Regions from separate parts of the Kineococcus gurbantunggutensis genome, predicted to be linked through region 1. Evidence: predicted binding sites of a transcription regulator. Region 1 holds the regulator's gene; the other holds the start of a gene.

What was found. Region 1 encodes HspR, which represses chaperone genes until heat shock. Its sites were predicted from a motif close to ANTTGAGNCNGNCNGNCTCAANT; they were not measured.
Region 2: a site for HspR is predicted at 3,792-3,814, ahead of ACRYR7_RS03280 (Hsp20/alpha crystallin family protein). Genes of this name have one in related genera too.

What each region holds. Positions count from the first base shown of each region.
Region 1 covers NZ_JBJLSG010000070.1:728-7,870, reverse strand. Annotated here, with positions in the region: gene ACRYR7_RS14005 (sodium:solute symporter family protein) at 1-1,401, shown strand, start outside; gene ACRYR7_RS14000 (hypothetical protein) at 1,466-1,765, shown strand; gene ACRYR7_RS13995 (histidine kinase N-terminal 7TM domain-containing diguanylate cyclase) at 1,896-3,515, shown strand; gene ACRYR7_RS13990 (heat shock protein transcriptional repressor HspR) at 3,526-3,897, opposite strand; gene ACRYR7_RS13985 (DnaJ C-terminal domain-containing protein) at 4,054-5,022, opposite strand; gene grpE (nucleotide exchange factor GrpE) at 5,072-5,674, opposite strand; gene dnaK (molecular chaperone DnaK) at 5,674-7,143, opposite strand, start outside.
Region 2 covers NZ_JBJLSG010000010.1:53,807-60,949, reverse strand. Annotated here, with positions in the region: gene ACRYR7_RS03295 (NTP transferase domain-containing protein) at 1-351, shown strand, start outside; gene ACRYR7_RS03290 (NAD(P)H-quinone oxidoreductase) at 361-1,356, shown strand; gene ACRYR7_RS03285 (glycoside hydrolase family 15 protein) at 1,353-3,104, shown strand; gene ACRYR7_RS03280 (Hsp20/alpha crystallin family protein) at 3,193-3,735, opposite strand; gene ACRYR7_RS03275 (aldo/keto reductase) at 3,870-4,838, shown strand; gene ACRYR7_RS03270 (sugar-binding transcriptional regulator) at 4,876-5,841, opposite strand; gene ACRYR7_RS03265 (ABC transporter substrate-binding protein) at 6,000-7,143, shown strand, end outside.

The DNA of each region.
Region 1 (7,143 bases):
TGGATCGGCGCCGTGCCGGCCATGGTGTTCCTGGGCCTGGTGATGATGCCGTTCTACTACGGCGCCAAGGTCCGCAGCGTGCCGGAGTACATGCGCCGCCGCTTCGGCCCCGGCGCCCACGTCGCCAACGCGATCGCCTTCTCCGTCTCCAGCCTGCTCATCGCCGGCATCAACCTGTACGCGATGTCGCTGGTCATCGAGGCGCTGCTCGGCTGGCCGTCCTGGTTCGCCGTGCTGGTCTCGGCCGTGTTCGTCCTGGCCTACATCACCCTCGGCGGCCTCTCCAGCGCCATCTACACCGAGGTCCTGCAGTTCTTCGTCATCGTCGCCGGCCTGGTGCCGCTGACCGTCGTGGGCCTGAAGGCCGTCGGCGGCTGGGACGGGCTGAAGGAGAGGGTCAGCGCCGGCGTCGGCGAGGGCCACCTGCACACCTGGGCCGGCACCGGCATCGGGCAGGTCACCAACCCCATCGGCGCCGACTGGCTGGGCCTGGTCCTGGGCCTGGGCTTCGTCGTCAGCTTCGGCTACTGGACGACCAACTTCGCCGAGGTGCAGCGCGCCCTGTCCGCGCGCAACATGTCCGCCGCCCGGCGCACCCCGCTGATCGCGGCCTTCCCCAAGCTGTTCATCCCGTTCATCATCATCGTCCCGGGCATGATCGCCGTCGTCACCGTGCAGGGCCTGGGCTCCGCCGGCGGGCCCACCTACAACGACGCGATCCCCGCCCTGATCAACGAGTACCTGCCCTCCGGCGTCCTCGGCGTCGCCGTCACCGGCCTGCTCGCCGCGTTCATGGCCGGCATGGCCGCCAACGTCTCCAGCTTCAACACGGTCTTCACCTACGACCTGTGGCAGGACTACGTGAAGCCGGGCATGCCCGACACCTACTACCTCAAGGTCGGCCGGGCCGTCACCGTCGTGGGCGTCCTCGTCGGCGTCGCCACCGCGTTCATCGCCGCCGGGTTCAGCAACATCATGAACTACATGCAGGCGCTGTTCTCGTTCTTCAACGCGCCCGTCTTCGCGGTCTTCCTGCTCGGCCTGCTCTTCAAGCGCATCACCCCCGCGGCGGGGCTGTGGTCCTACCTCGTCGGGCTCGCCGTCCCGGTCACGATCTACGTGCTCTACACCGCGGACGTCCTGAGCTTCAACTCCGACCTGGCCGAGACCATGTGGGGCTCGATCTGGAGCTTCGTGTCCGTGGTGGTGGTCGCCGTGCTCGTCTCGACGTTCACCCGCCCCAAGCCGGAGCGCGAGCTGAGCGGCCTCGTGCAGGGCGTGGGCACCATCGACCTCAGCGGCGACCACGTCGTCGGCGACACCGCCTGGTACCGCTCCCCCGCCCTGCTCGGCGCGGTCGCGCTCGTGCTGTGCGTCGTGCTGTACCTGCCGTTCCTGTGACCCGCACCGCCGTGACCCGCACCGCTGCGACCCGCAGCCCCTGGACCCCCGCCGAGGAGGCGTCGTGAGCGAGGACCTGTCGAGCCTGAGCGAGGCCGACCGCCGCGCGGTGCGCTTCGCGCGCCGCTTCGACCTGCGCAACATCATCGGGACGGTGTTCGTCGTCTACGGCGCCGTCCTGCTCGTCCTGGGCGCCCTCAACGGCGAGCAGGACCGCGCGCAGGCCGCCGGCATCAGCATCAACCTGTGGACCGGGGCGCCCATGCTCCTCGTGGGCGCGCTGTTCTTCCTGTGGGCGCGGCGCTCCCCGCGCCCCGTGGCCGAGCTGGTGCCCGAGCGCGAGGAGGGCGCCGGCCCGCGCTGAGCCGGCGGAGCCGGACCGGGCCGCCGGGGTCACCCGGACGGCCCAGTCCGGCTCCAGCGCGCCCCCCGCGGCGCCGATGCCGTGCACGACGGGGGCGACGGGCACCCCGCGCGGCAGCGGGGGGACGGCGGTGGAGCACCTGATGGCGGTGGCGTTCTGCGTCTCCGCCCTCCTCAACGCCCTCACCGCCCGCATCGCCTGGCGGCGCCGGCGCAGCACCCCGGCCGCCACCGCGCTCGCCGGCGTCTGCGGGGCCCTGGCCCTGTGGTCCGCCGGCAACGCCCCGGTGCACCTGGGGCTGCCGGCGGGCATGGCCCGCACCGCCACCTACGTCACCTTCGTCGGCGTCCTGGGGTGCGTGGTGAGCATGCACCTGCTGGCGCGCACGATCGTCGACCCGCACCACCGGCCCGGCCGCCGCCGGGTCCTGGGCCTGGTCGTGCCGCCGGTGCTCGTGCTCACCGCCGTGGCCACCGACCCCTGGCACCACCTGTTCTTCACCAGCAGCGGCTACGTCGGGGACCCGCCGCACTTCTCGGTGGTCTACGGGCCGCTGTTCTGGGTCCACACCGCCTGGTGCTACGGGCTGCTGGCCACCGCCGGCGGCCACCTCGCGCGCGCCTGGTGGCGCGCCAGCGCCGTGGTGCGCGACCAGATCACCAGCGTCCTCGTGGCCGCCGCGGTGCCCGTGGTCGGCAACGTCGTCAACATCAGCAACCCGCAGCTCGCCGCCGGGCAGGACATCACCCCGCTGTGCTTCACCGTCACCGCGCTGGTGGCCGCCCACGCGGTGCTGCGCCGCGGGCTGCTGCGCGTGGTGCCCGTCGCGCGCGAGGCGGTGCTGGACACCGTCACCGACGCCGTGGTCGTCGTGGACGCCGGCGGCACCGTCGTCGACGTCAACCCCGCCGGCCTGCGGATGCTGCGCGCGGCGCGCCCGGACGTGCCCGAGCCCGTCGGCCTGCCCGGCAGCACCTTCCTCAGCGAGCGGGCGCTGGGCGAGCTGCCCGGCCAGCACACCCGCTACGCGCTGGAGTACGTGCCCGGCCTGCACCTGGACGTCACCGTCACCGCCATCGCCGACGGCCGGGGGCGCTGCCTGGGCCGCGTCGTCGTCGCCCGCGACATCACCGAGGTCGTCGAGACCCGCCGCCACCTGGAGGACCAGCTCGCCCTCGTGGAGCGGCTGCGCGCCCAGCTCCAGGAGCAGTCCGTGCGCGACCCGCTCACCGGCCTGCACAACCGCCGCCTGCTCGACGAGGCGCTGCCGGCCGCGCTGGCCGCGGCGCGCGCCGGCGGGGACGCCGTGGGGGTGCTGGTCGTGGACGTCGACCGGTTCAAGGCCGTCAACGACACGCACGGGCACGCCGCCGGCGACGAGGTGCTCGTCGAGGTCGCGCACGCGCTGGCCGCCGGGGCGCGCGCGCACGACGTCGTCGCCCGCTCCGGCGGCGAGGAGTTCGTCCTCGTGCTGCCCGGCGCGGACGCCGCCGCCACGCGCGAGCGCGCCGAGGCGCTGCGCGCGGCCTGCGCCCGCCTGGACGTCGCCGTGGGCGACGGCGCGCGCGTGCGCCCCACCGTCTCGATCGGCACCGCCGTGCACCGCGCCGACGGCGAGGACGCCGCCGGCCTGCTGGCCGCCGCCGACCGGGCCCTCTACGCGGCGAAGGCCGCCGGCCGCGACCGGGTGGTCGCGGCCGGCGGCCTGCCCGCGCGGGGCGTGCCCGCGCAGGGCGCGCCCGCCCGCTGAGCGGGGCGCCTCAGCGCGCGGCGCGCTCGGGCCGCCACACCACCAGCGCGGTGGAGCGCGCCGGCGAGGGCGGGCGCTTGCCCACCGGGGTGGCCACGATGTCGCCGGCCACGCCGGCGGCGAAGATGCGCCGGGCCTGCTGGCGGACCAGGTCCACCTCGGCCTGCAGCTCCTCGATGCGCCGGCCCATGGCGGTCACCTGGTTCTCCAGCTCCAGGATCCGCTTGATGCCGGCGAGGTTCACGCCGTCCTCCTGCGAGAGGCGCTGCACCTCGCGCAGCTGCGCGATGTCGCGGGCGGAGTAGCGCCGACCGCGCCCGCGCGCCCGGCTCGGCGAGACGAGGCCGAGCCGGTCGTACTGCCGCAGCGTCTGCGGGTGCATCCCCGCCAGCTCCGCGGCGACGGAGATGACGAACACCGCCGCGTCGTCGTCGTAGTCGTACACGCCCTGCCCCCTCCCGTCGTCCGGTCGTCGTGGTGGTGGTGCTCGCGGGGGCCGCCCCGGTCGCCCGGGACGGCCCCCGCGGGAGCGCCGCCGCTAGCCGCGCGCCCGCTCGGCCAGGCCCGCGCGCGGGTCCTCCCCGGCGGTCGCCCGCGCGAAGGCCTCCACGGCCTCGCGCACCGCGCCGTCCACGCGCTGCGGCACCACGACCTCGACGGCGACCAGCAGGTCACCGGCCTCGTCGCCGGCGCGCGAGCGCTTCACGCCGCGGCCCTTCAGCCGCAGCGTGCGGCCCGAGGGCGTGCCAGGGGCCACCTTCACGCGCACGGAGGAGCCGTCCAGGGTCGGCACCTCCACCGTCGCGCCGAGCACCGCCTCGTCGAACGAGACCGGCAGCGTCATGCGCAGGTCGTCGCCCTCGCGCTTGAACACCGGGTGCGGCTCGACGTGCACGGTGACGAGCAGGTCCCCGGCGGTGCCGCCGGGACCGGGCATGCCCTTGCCGCGCAGCCGCACCTTCTGGCCGTCGCGCACGCCCTGGGGCAGGCGGGCGTTGACGGTGCGCACCGGGCCGCCGCGCGGGTCGGGGACCCGCAGCGACACCGTGGCGCCCTCCAGCGCGGCGCGGAACCCCACGCGCGCCGACGCCTCGAGGTCCTGCCCGCGCGCCGGCGGCGGCGGGCCGCCGAACGGCCCGCCGAACGGGTTGCCGCCCGCCCCGCCGGGGGCGCCGGCACCGCCCTGGCCGAACAGGCCGCCGAGCAGGTCCTCGAACCCGGCCCCGCCGCCGGCGCCGCCGGCACCGCCGGCGGAGAACCGGGCGCCGCCGCCGACCATGGCGCGCACGCCGTCGTACTGGCGGCGCTGCTCGGGGTCGGACAGCACCGCGTACGCCTCGCCGACCTCCTTGAACCGCTGCTCGGCGGCCGGGTCGTCCGGGTTGGCGTCCGGGTGCAGGGTGCGGGCCTTCTTGCGGTAGGCCTTCTTGACCTCCGCGGCGTCGGCGTCGTGGGGGACGCCGAGCACGGCGTAGAAGTCCTTCTCCGCCCAGTCCTGCATGCTCACCGGCGTCCCCCCCTCTCCGTGTCCTCGATCGTGGTCACTCCCGCCGGGGTCATCCCTGCGGGTCGGCCACCGCGACGCGCGCCGGCCGCAGCACCCGCTCGCCGAAGCGGTAGCCCGGCTGCAGCACCTGCACGCACGTGGCCACCTCGTACTCGTCCGAGTGGCTGTGCATGAGCGCCTCGTGCACCGCGGGGTCGAACGGCTCGCCGTTCTCGCCGTAGCGCTCCAGGCCGAAGCGGCCCAGCGTGGCCTCCAGCTTCTCGGCGATGGCCGCGAACGGGCCGGTCAGGTCGCCGTGCTGGCGGGCCAGGTGCACGTCGTCCAGCACCGGCAGCAGCGCCTCGGCGACGCTGCCCAGCGCCGCGTTCCTCGCCACGTCCCGGTCGCGGTCGACCCGCTTGCGGTAGTTCACGTACTCGGCGTTCAGCCGCTGCAGCTCCTCGAGCCGCTCGGCGGCCAGCGCCTGCGCGGCCTCCAGGGCCGCGTCGGCGGCGCCGTCGTCCGGGCCGCCGACGGTCGGGGCGGCCGGGGCGCCGCCCGCGGCGGGCGCCGGCTGCTCCGGCGCCGCGCCGCGGGGCTGACCCGTCTCCGGGTCGATGCGGCGCCGGTCGCGGACGACCGGCTCCTGCGGGGTCTCGGTCTCCTCCGACATCACTTGTCCTTCTCGTCGTCGACGACCTCGGCGTCCACGACGTCGTCGTCGGCGGGCTTGGTGAAGTCCGGGCCGGCGGAGGCGCCGGCGTCGCCGGCGGCGGAGGCGTCGCCCTGGGACTGCGCGTACATCGCCGAGCCCAGCTTCTGGCTGGCCTGCGCGACGGCGTCGGTCTTGGCCTTGATCTCGGCCGCGTCCGTGCCGTTGAGGGCGGTCTTCAGCTCCGCGACGGCCTTCTCGGTCTCCTCGCGGCCCTCGGCGGGCAGCTTGTCCGCGTTGTCGGCGAGGAACTTCTCCGTCTGGTAGACGAGGCTCTCGGCCTGGTTGCGGGCCTCGGCCTCCTCGCGGCGCTGCTTGTCCTCGTTGGCGTGCGCCTCGGCGTCCTTGACCATCCGCTCGATGTCCTCCTTCGACAGCGCGCTGCCGCCGGAGATGGTCATCGACTGCTCCTTGCCGGTGCCGCGGTCCTTGGCCGAGACGTGGACGATGCCGTTGGCGTCGATGTCGAAGGTGACCTCGACCTGCGGCACGCCGCGCGGGGCGGGCGCGATGCCGGTGAGCTCGAAGGTGCCCAGCGGCTTGTTGTCGCGGGCCAGCTCGCGCTCGCCCTGGAACACCTGGATGAGCACGGAGGGCTGGTTGTCGTCGGCGGTGGTGAACACCTCCGAGCGCTTGGTCGGGATCGCCGTGTTGCGCTCGATGAGCTTGGTCATGATTCCGCCCTTGGTCTCGATGCCCAGGGACAGCGGGGTGACGTCGATGAGCAGGACGTCCTTGCGCTCGCCCTTGAGGACGCCGGCCTGCAGGGCCGCGCCGATGGCGACGACCTCGTCGGGGTTCACGCCCTTGTTGGGCTCGCGGCCGCCGGTCAGCTCCTTGACGACGTTCGTCACGGCGGGCATGCGGGTGGAACCGCCCACGAGCACGACGTGGTCGATGTCGGCGAGCTTGACGTCGGCGTCGCGGATGACGGCGTGGAACGGGGCCTTGGTGCGGTCCAGCAGGTCCTGCGTCATCTGCTCGAACTGCGCGCGGGTGAGCTGCTCGTCCAGGTGGACGGGGCCGTTCTCCGTCATCGACAGGTACTGCAGGGAGATGCCGGTGCTGGTCGCGGTCGACAGCTCCTTCTTGGCCTGCTCGGCGGACTCGCGCAGGCGCTGCATCGCGATCTTGTCCTTGGACAGGTCGATGCCGTAGCTGCCCTGCACCTTCTTGAGCAGGTGGTCGACGATGCGCTGGTCCCAGTCGTCGCCGCCGAGGTGGTTGTCGCCGGAGGTGGCGCGCACCTGGATGGTGGAGAAGCCGTCCTCGTCCTTGCCGACCTCCAGGAGGGACACGTCGAACGTGCCGCCGCCGAGGTCGAAGACGAGGATGAGCTCGTCCTCCTTGCCCTTGTCCAGGCCGTAGGCGAGCGCGGCCGCGGTGGGCTCGTTGATGATGCGCAGGACGTTCAGGCCCGCGATCTCGCC
Region 2 (7,143 bases), on a different contig from region 1:
GCGGTGCCGCGGCTGCTGGCGGCGCTGGGGGGCGGCCCGCACGGCGGGGACGGCGGGGGCGGCCCGGTGGACGCGGCGGTGGGCGTGGACGGCACCGGGCGGCGCCAGCCGCTGCTGTCGGCGTACCGGCGCGCGCACGCGCGCGCAGTGCTGGCGGCGCTGCCGGCCGTGGCGGGCCGGCCGGTGCGCGAGCTGCTCACCGCGCCCGGGGCGCGCGTGGTCGAGGTGCCGGTGAGCGCGCGCGAGCACCTGGACGTCGACGTGCCCGAGGACCTGGCGCGCGCGCGGGAGCTGCTGGCGGGCGGGGGGACGGGGAGCGCACCGGGGGCGGGGACGGCGCCCCGGACGTAGTGTCGCGGCGTGCGTGCCGTGGTCGTCGAAGAGCCGGGGGGCCCGCGGGCCCTGCGCGTGGTGGAGCTGCCGGACCCGCAGCCGGGCCCGGGCGAGGTGGTCGTGCGGGTCGCGGCCGCCGGCGTCAACCGCGCCGACGTGATGCAGCGGCTGGGCAGGTACCCCTCGCCGCCGGGCGCCCCGCCGAACCCGGGCCTGGAGGTCTCCGGCTGGGTGGAGGGCGTCGGCGAGGGCGTCGCGGGCTGGTCCGCCGGCGACGAGGTGTGCGCGCTGCTGGGCGGCGGCGGGTACGCCGAGCGGGTCGCGGTGCCCGCCGGGCAGCTCCTGCCGGTGCCGGCGGGGGTGGACCTCGTGGACGCCGCGGCGCTGCCGGAGGTGGCGGCGACGGTGTGGAGCAACGTGTTCACCCTGGCCGGGCTGCGCCCGGGCGAGCTGCTGCTCGTGCACGGCGGCTCCAGCGGCATCGGGACGATGGCGGTGCAGCTGGCGCGGGCGGTCGGCGCGCGCGTGGCGGTGACGGCGGGCTCGGCGGACAAGCTGGCCCGCTGCGCGGAGCTGGGCGCGCAGCTCGGGGTGAACTACCGCGAGGAGGACTTCGTCGAGGCCGTGCGCGCCTTCGAGCCGGCCGGCGCGGACGTCGTGCTGGACGTGGTGGGCGGGCCGTACCTGGGGCGCAACGTGGACGTGCTCGCCACCGGCGGGCGCCTGGTCGTCATCGGCACGCAGGGCGGCGCGCGCGCGGAGCTGGACCTGGGGAAGCTGCTGGTCAAGCGCGCCTCGGTGCACGCCACGACGCTGCGGGCGCGCCCGGCGGCGGAGAAGGCCGCGGTCGTGGCCAGCGTGCGCGACCACGTGTGGCCGCTGGTGGCCGACGGGGCGGTGCGCCCGGTGGTGCACGAGCGCTTCGCGCTGGAGGACGCCGCGCGCGCCCACGAGGTGATGGAGGGCTCCTCGCACGTGGGCAAGCTGTTGCTGACCACGGGGGCCCGGGGACCGGCGGCGTGACGCCCGAGGAGGTCCGGGCGCTCTTCCCCCCGCAGGTGCTGCGCGACTACGCGCTGGTGGCCGACGGGGCGCGCGGGGCGGTCGTGGGCCCGCGCGGGGCCGTGGTGTGGATGTGCGCGCCGGGCTGGCACGACGACGCGGTCCTGGCCTCGCTGCTGGGCGGGCGCGGGGTCTTCGCCGTCACCCCCACCCACCCGTTCGTGTGGGGCGGGCACTACGAGGAGGGCACGCTCGTCTTCCGGCACCGCTGGACCAGCCGCGGCGACGGCACGATCGAGTGCCGCGACGCGATGGCGATGCCCAGCGACCCGCACCGGGCGGTGCTGCTGCGGCAGGTGCGCGCCGCGGAGGGCGACGCCGAGGTGGAGGTGGTGCTGGACCTGCGCGCCCGCTTCGGCACCCGCGCGCTGCGCGACGTGCGCCGCGGCGACGACGGCCGCTGGAGCGCCCGCACCGACGGCCTGCGGGTGCGCCTGTCCGGGCTGGCCGAGGCCGAGGTGGACGACGGGGTCTTCACCGCCCGGCTGCGGGTGCCCGCCGGGGGCCGGCACGACCTGGTGCTGGAGGTGTCCGACGCGCAGCTGCCGGACCCGGTGGACCCGCAGCACGCCTGGGCCTCCACGATGCACACCTGGCGCTCAGCGGTGCCGGACGTGGCGCACTCGGTGGCGCCGACGGAGGCGCGGCACTCCTACGCGGTGATCCGCGGGCTGACCTCGGACTCCGGCGGGATGGTGGCGGCGGCGACGATGTCGCTGCCCGAGCACGCCGAGAACGGCCGCAGCTACGACTACCGCTACGCGTGGGTGCGCGACCAGTGCTACGCCGGGCTGGCGATGGCGGCGTGCGGGGGCCCGTACCCGCTCTTCGACACCCTCGTGGCGTTCGTGGTGCAGCGGGTGCTGGCCGACGGCCCGCACCTGCGGCCGGCGTACACCGTGCACGGGCTCGAGGTGCCCGGCGAGCGCGCCACCGGCCTGCCCGGCTACCCGGGCGGGTGGGACGTGGCCGGCAACCACGTGCGCGACCAGTTCCAGCTCGACGTGTTCGGCACGGTGCTGCAGCTGCTGGCCGCGGCGATCGAGCACGACCGCCTGGACGCCGACGGCTGGCGGGCGGTGGAGGCGGCGGTGAGCGCCATCGAGCAGCGCTGGGGCGAGCCCGAGGCGGGCATCTGGGAGCTGCAGGACGACTGGTGGGCGCACTCGCGCCTGGAGTGCGTGGCGGGGCTGCGCAGCATCGCGGCGGTGTGCCCGCCGGCGGACGCGGTGCGCGCGGCGACGCTGGCGGACGCGGTCCTGGCCGAGACCTCGCGGCGCTGCCTGCACCCGGACGAGGGGCGCTGGCAGCGCAGCCCGGGCCAGCCGGGCGTGGACGCGGCGCTGCTGCGCCCGGCGCTGCACGGGGCGGTCCCCCTGGACGACCCGCGCCAGCGGGCCACCCTGGCGGCGGTGCGGCGCGACCTCGTGGAGGACCACTACGTCTACCGCTACTCCCCCGACTCGATGCCGCTGGGATCGACGGAGGGGGCGTTCCTGCTGTGCGGGTTCCTGCTGGCCGAGGCGCTGCACGCCGACGGGCAGCACGTGGAGGCGTTCCGGTTCTTCGAGCGCAACCGGGCCGCGTGCGGGCCGGCGGCGCTGCTGGCCGAGGAGTGGGACGTGTCCCAGCGCCAGCTGCGCGGCAACCTGCCGCAGGCGTTCGTGCACGCGGCCCTGCTGCACAGCTCGATCTCCCTGGGCACCTGAGCGCCCGGGGCGGACGACCCACGACCACGGACGTGCGAGAACCCGCGGTGGCCGGGGGTCGTGCCGTCCGGCCACCGCGGGGCGGGGGTCACTCGCCCTGCTGCTCGCCCTGCTCGGCGGGCTGCTCGACCTGCTGCTCGGCCGGGGCCTGAGCGCTCTCGCCGGCCTCGACGGCCTGCGGGGCCGCGGTGGCGACGGCGATGCGGGTCGGCTGGGCGGTGGTGTGCGCACCGGCCACGCGGACGGTGAGCACGCCCGCGTCGTAGGCCGCGCTCACCGCGTCGGCGGAGGTGTTCGCCGGCAGGGTGAAGGAGCGGCGGAAGCTGCCGTAGCGGACCTCGCTGCGGCCGCGCTGGGCGTCGGTGCGGGTGTCCTTGCGCTCGCCGCGCACGACGAGGCGGTCGGCGTCGACCTCGACGGTCACGTCCTCGAGCGCCACGCCGGGCAGCTCCAGACGGACCAGGGCGTCGTCGCCGTCGCGGACGACCTCGGTGGCGGGCACGAAGCCGGTGGTGCGGCCGGTGCTCGCCGGGGTCAGCGGGCCGAAGGCGCGGCGGACGAGGGTGTCGAACTGCGCGTCGAAGGCCGCCTCGAACGGGGTGCGGCGGTTCCACACGGAGAGGGTGTTCACGGCTGTCCTCCTGGGACGATCCACGGCGCCCGGGGCGAGCGCCTTCGACTCACACAACGTGAGCCCCCTCCGCTCAATTCCGCGTTCGCCCCCGGCGAAGGGCGGAGCGGGACGGACGCGGGCAGGATCGATCCATGGACTACGTGAAGCTGGGCAGCACCGGCCTGGAGGTCTCCCGCCTGTGCCTGGGCTGCATGAGCTACGGCGACCCGGCCCGCGGCGGGCACCCGTGGACGCTGCCCCTGGAGGACAGCGCCCCCTTCCTGCGCCGCGCCTTCGACGCGGGCGTGAACTTCTTCGACACCGCCAACGTGTACTCCAACGGCTCCTCCGAGGAGATCCTCGGCGAGGTCCTCCTCAAGCACGTCCCGCGCGAGGAGGTCGTCGTGGCGACCAAGGTGAACGGGCGGATGCGCCCGGGCCCCAACGGCGCGGGCCTGTCGCGCCAGGCGATCCTCACCGAGGTCGACAACAGCCTGCGCCGCCTGGGCACCGACCACGTCGACCTGTACCAGATCCACCGCTGGGACCCCACCACGCCGGTGGAGGAGACGCTGCAGGCGCTGCACGACGTCGTCCGGGCCGGCAAGGCCCGCTACATCGGGGCCTCGAGCATGTGGGCGTGGCAGTTCGCCAAGGCCCTGCACCTGCAGGACGCGAACGGCTGGACCCGCTTCGCCACCATGCAGGACCACTACAACCTCCTCTACCGCGAGGAGGAGCGCGAGATGCTGCCGCTGTGCGCGGACGAGGGCGTCGGGGTGATCCCGTGGAGCCCGCTGGCGCGCGGCAAGCTCACCCGCGACTGGGACGCGGCGACGAACCGCTCCGAGAAGGACGAGTTCGGCAAGACGCTCTACCGCGACTCCGACGAGCGGATCGTGCAGGCGGTGGCGCGGGTGGCCGGGCGCCGCGGGGTGCCGCGCGCGCAGGTGGCGCTGGCGTGGGTGGCGCGCAACCCGGTCGTCGTGGCGCCGATCGTGGGCGCGACCAAGCCGCACCACCTCGACGACGCCCTGGCGGCGCTGGAGCTGGAGCTGACCGAGCAGGAGGTCGCTGAGCTGGAGGCGCCGTACGAGCCGCACGAGGTCGTCGGCTTCTGACGCCGGCGGGCCGGCCCGCTCAGCCGGGCAGGTCCGCTCAGCCGGGCAGGTCCAGCACGGCGCGCGCGAGGTCGGCGTGCGTGACGAGGGTGCCCACCAGGCCGCTGCGCAGGACGGCGGCGGTGGCCCCCGCGCGCACGCCGGCCGCGCCGGTGGACATGGCCAGGACCTCGCCGGTGCGGCGCAGCTGCTCGCCGCTGACGCCGACGACGCGGTCGGCCAGGCCCGGCACCTCGGCGCCGTCGGCGCCCAGCAGCACCCCGGTGACCTCGGCGACGACGCCGGCGGCGGCCAGGTGCTCGGCGGTGGCGGGGTCCAGGGAGTCCAGGGCGGTGGACTCCCCCGGCAGCCAGGCGCCCACCGAGACGACGGCGCGGGTGAGGGTGTCCAGCTCGGCCAGGGCCCGGGCGATCTCGGGCTGCGAGCGCAGGCTGCCGGCGGTGGCGGCGTCGGGCACGGCCAGCGGCGCGTAGAACGTCGCGGCCGAGGAGCCGGTGGCCTCGGCGGCGTGGCGCACGAGGTCCACGGCGCTGCCCTCGACGTCGGGGCGGGGCAGGGCGCCGGCGAGCTGCACGAAGCGGGCGCGCAGCGGCGCGGACAGCGCGGCGACGAGGGCGGAGACGGTGCGGCCCCAGGCCAGGCCGACGACGTCCTCGGGGGCGACGGTCTCCTCCAGCAGCCCGGCGGTGAACTGGGCGACGGCGCGGCGCTGCGCGGGCACGTCCTGGCCGTCGGGGCGCACGACGTAGGCGGCGCGCAGGCCGAAGCGCGCACGCAGGGCCTCGCCGAGCTCGCCGTCCAGCGCGGGCGGGGTGAGCACGCGGATCTGCACGAGCCCGGCGTCGCGGGCGTCGGCGAGCAGGCGGGCGACCTTGAAGCGGCTGACGCCGAGCTCCTCGGCGATGCGGACCTTCGTCCAGTCCTCGACGTAGAAGCGCCGGGCGACGGCGGCGGCCAGGGCCAGCCCGGACGTCGTCGCCCCCTGCGCGGGCACCTTCGCCACGGCACCTCCCGGGAGCGGTTGACAACGCGAGCGCTCGCGAGAACACTGACGCTCGCTTGAGAGTATCCCGCTCATCTGAGCGCAGGCAAGGCCCCAGGGCCACGGCCCCGCGGCCCGTGCCGGCCCGCACACCGGTCGACGACGACGATGGAGGGACGATGGTCGGACGGCGCACTCCCCGCGCCACCCCGAGCCGACGCGCGGCGATGGGCGGTGCGCTGGCGGGGATCGGCGGCGCCACCCTGCTGGGCGGCTGCGCCGGGGCGGGCGACGCCGTGGGCGGCGGCGGGGACGACAGCATCAACGTGCTGATGGTCAACAACCCGCAGATGGTGGACCTGCAGCAGCTCACCCGCGACCACTTCACCGCGAGCACCGGCATCACCGTGAACTACACGGTCCTGCCGGAGAACGACGTGCGCGACAAGATCACCCAGGAGTTCTCCAGCCAGGCCGGCACCTACGACGTGGCCTCGATCTCCAACTACGAGGTGCCGTTCTACTCCAAGCTGGGCTGGCTGGCCCCCCTGGACGAGCACATCGCCGCCGACCCCGGCTTCGACCAGGGCGACGTCCTCGAACCGCTCTCCACGGCCCTCACCGGCGAGGACGGCAGGGTCTACGCCGAGCCGTTCTACGGCGAGTCCTCGTTCCTGATGTACCGCGCCGACGTGCTGGAGGCGCAGGGGCTGACGATGCCCGAGCGCCCCACCTGGCGCGAGGTCGCCGAGATCGCCGCGCGGGTCGACGGCACCTCCGGCGGGATGCGCGGCATCGCGCTGCGCGGCCTGCCCGGCTGGGGCCAGGTGTTCGCGCCCCTGACCACCGTGGTGAACACCTTCGGCGGCACCTGGTTCGAGCAGGACTGGACCGCGCGCGTCAACGACCGCCCGTTCGTGGAGGCCACGACGTTCTACGTCGACCTCGTCCGCGCCCACGGGCAGCTCGGCGCCCCGCAGTCCGGGTTCACGGAGTGCCTCAACGGCATGACGCAGGGCCAGGTGGCGATGTGGTACGACGCGACGTCGGCCGCCGGCAGCCTGGAGAGCGCCGACTCCCCCGTCGCCGGGAGGATGGGCTACGCCCCCGCCCCGGTGGAGCAGACGGAGTCCTCCGGCTGGCTGTTCGCCTGGTCCTGGGCGATCCAGGCCGCCTCCGCCAAGCAGGACCTGGCGTGGCGGTTCATCTCCTGGGCCTCGGGCAAGGAGTACGAGGAGCTCGTCGGCAACGAGATCGGCTGGCCCAACGTGCCCGCCGGCAAGCGGAACTCCACCTACGCCAACAGCGACTACCGCGGCTCCG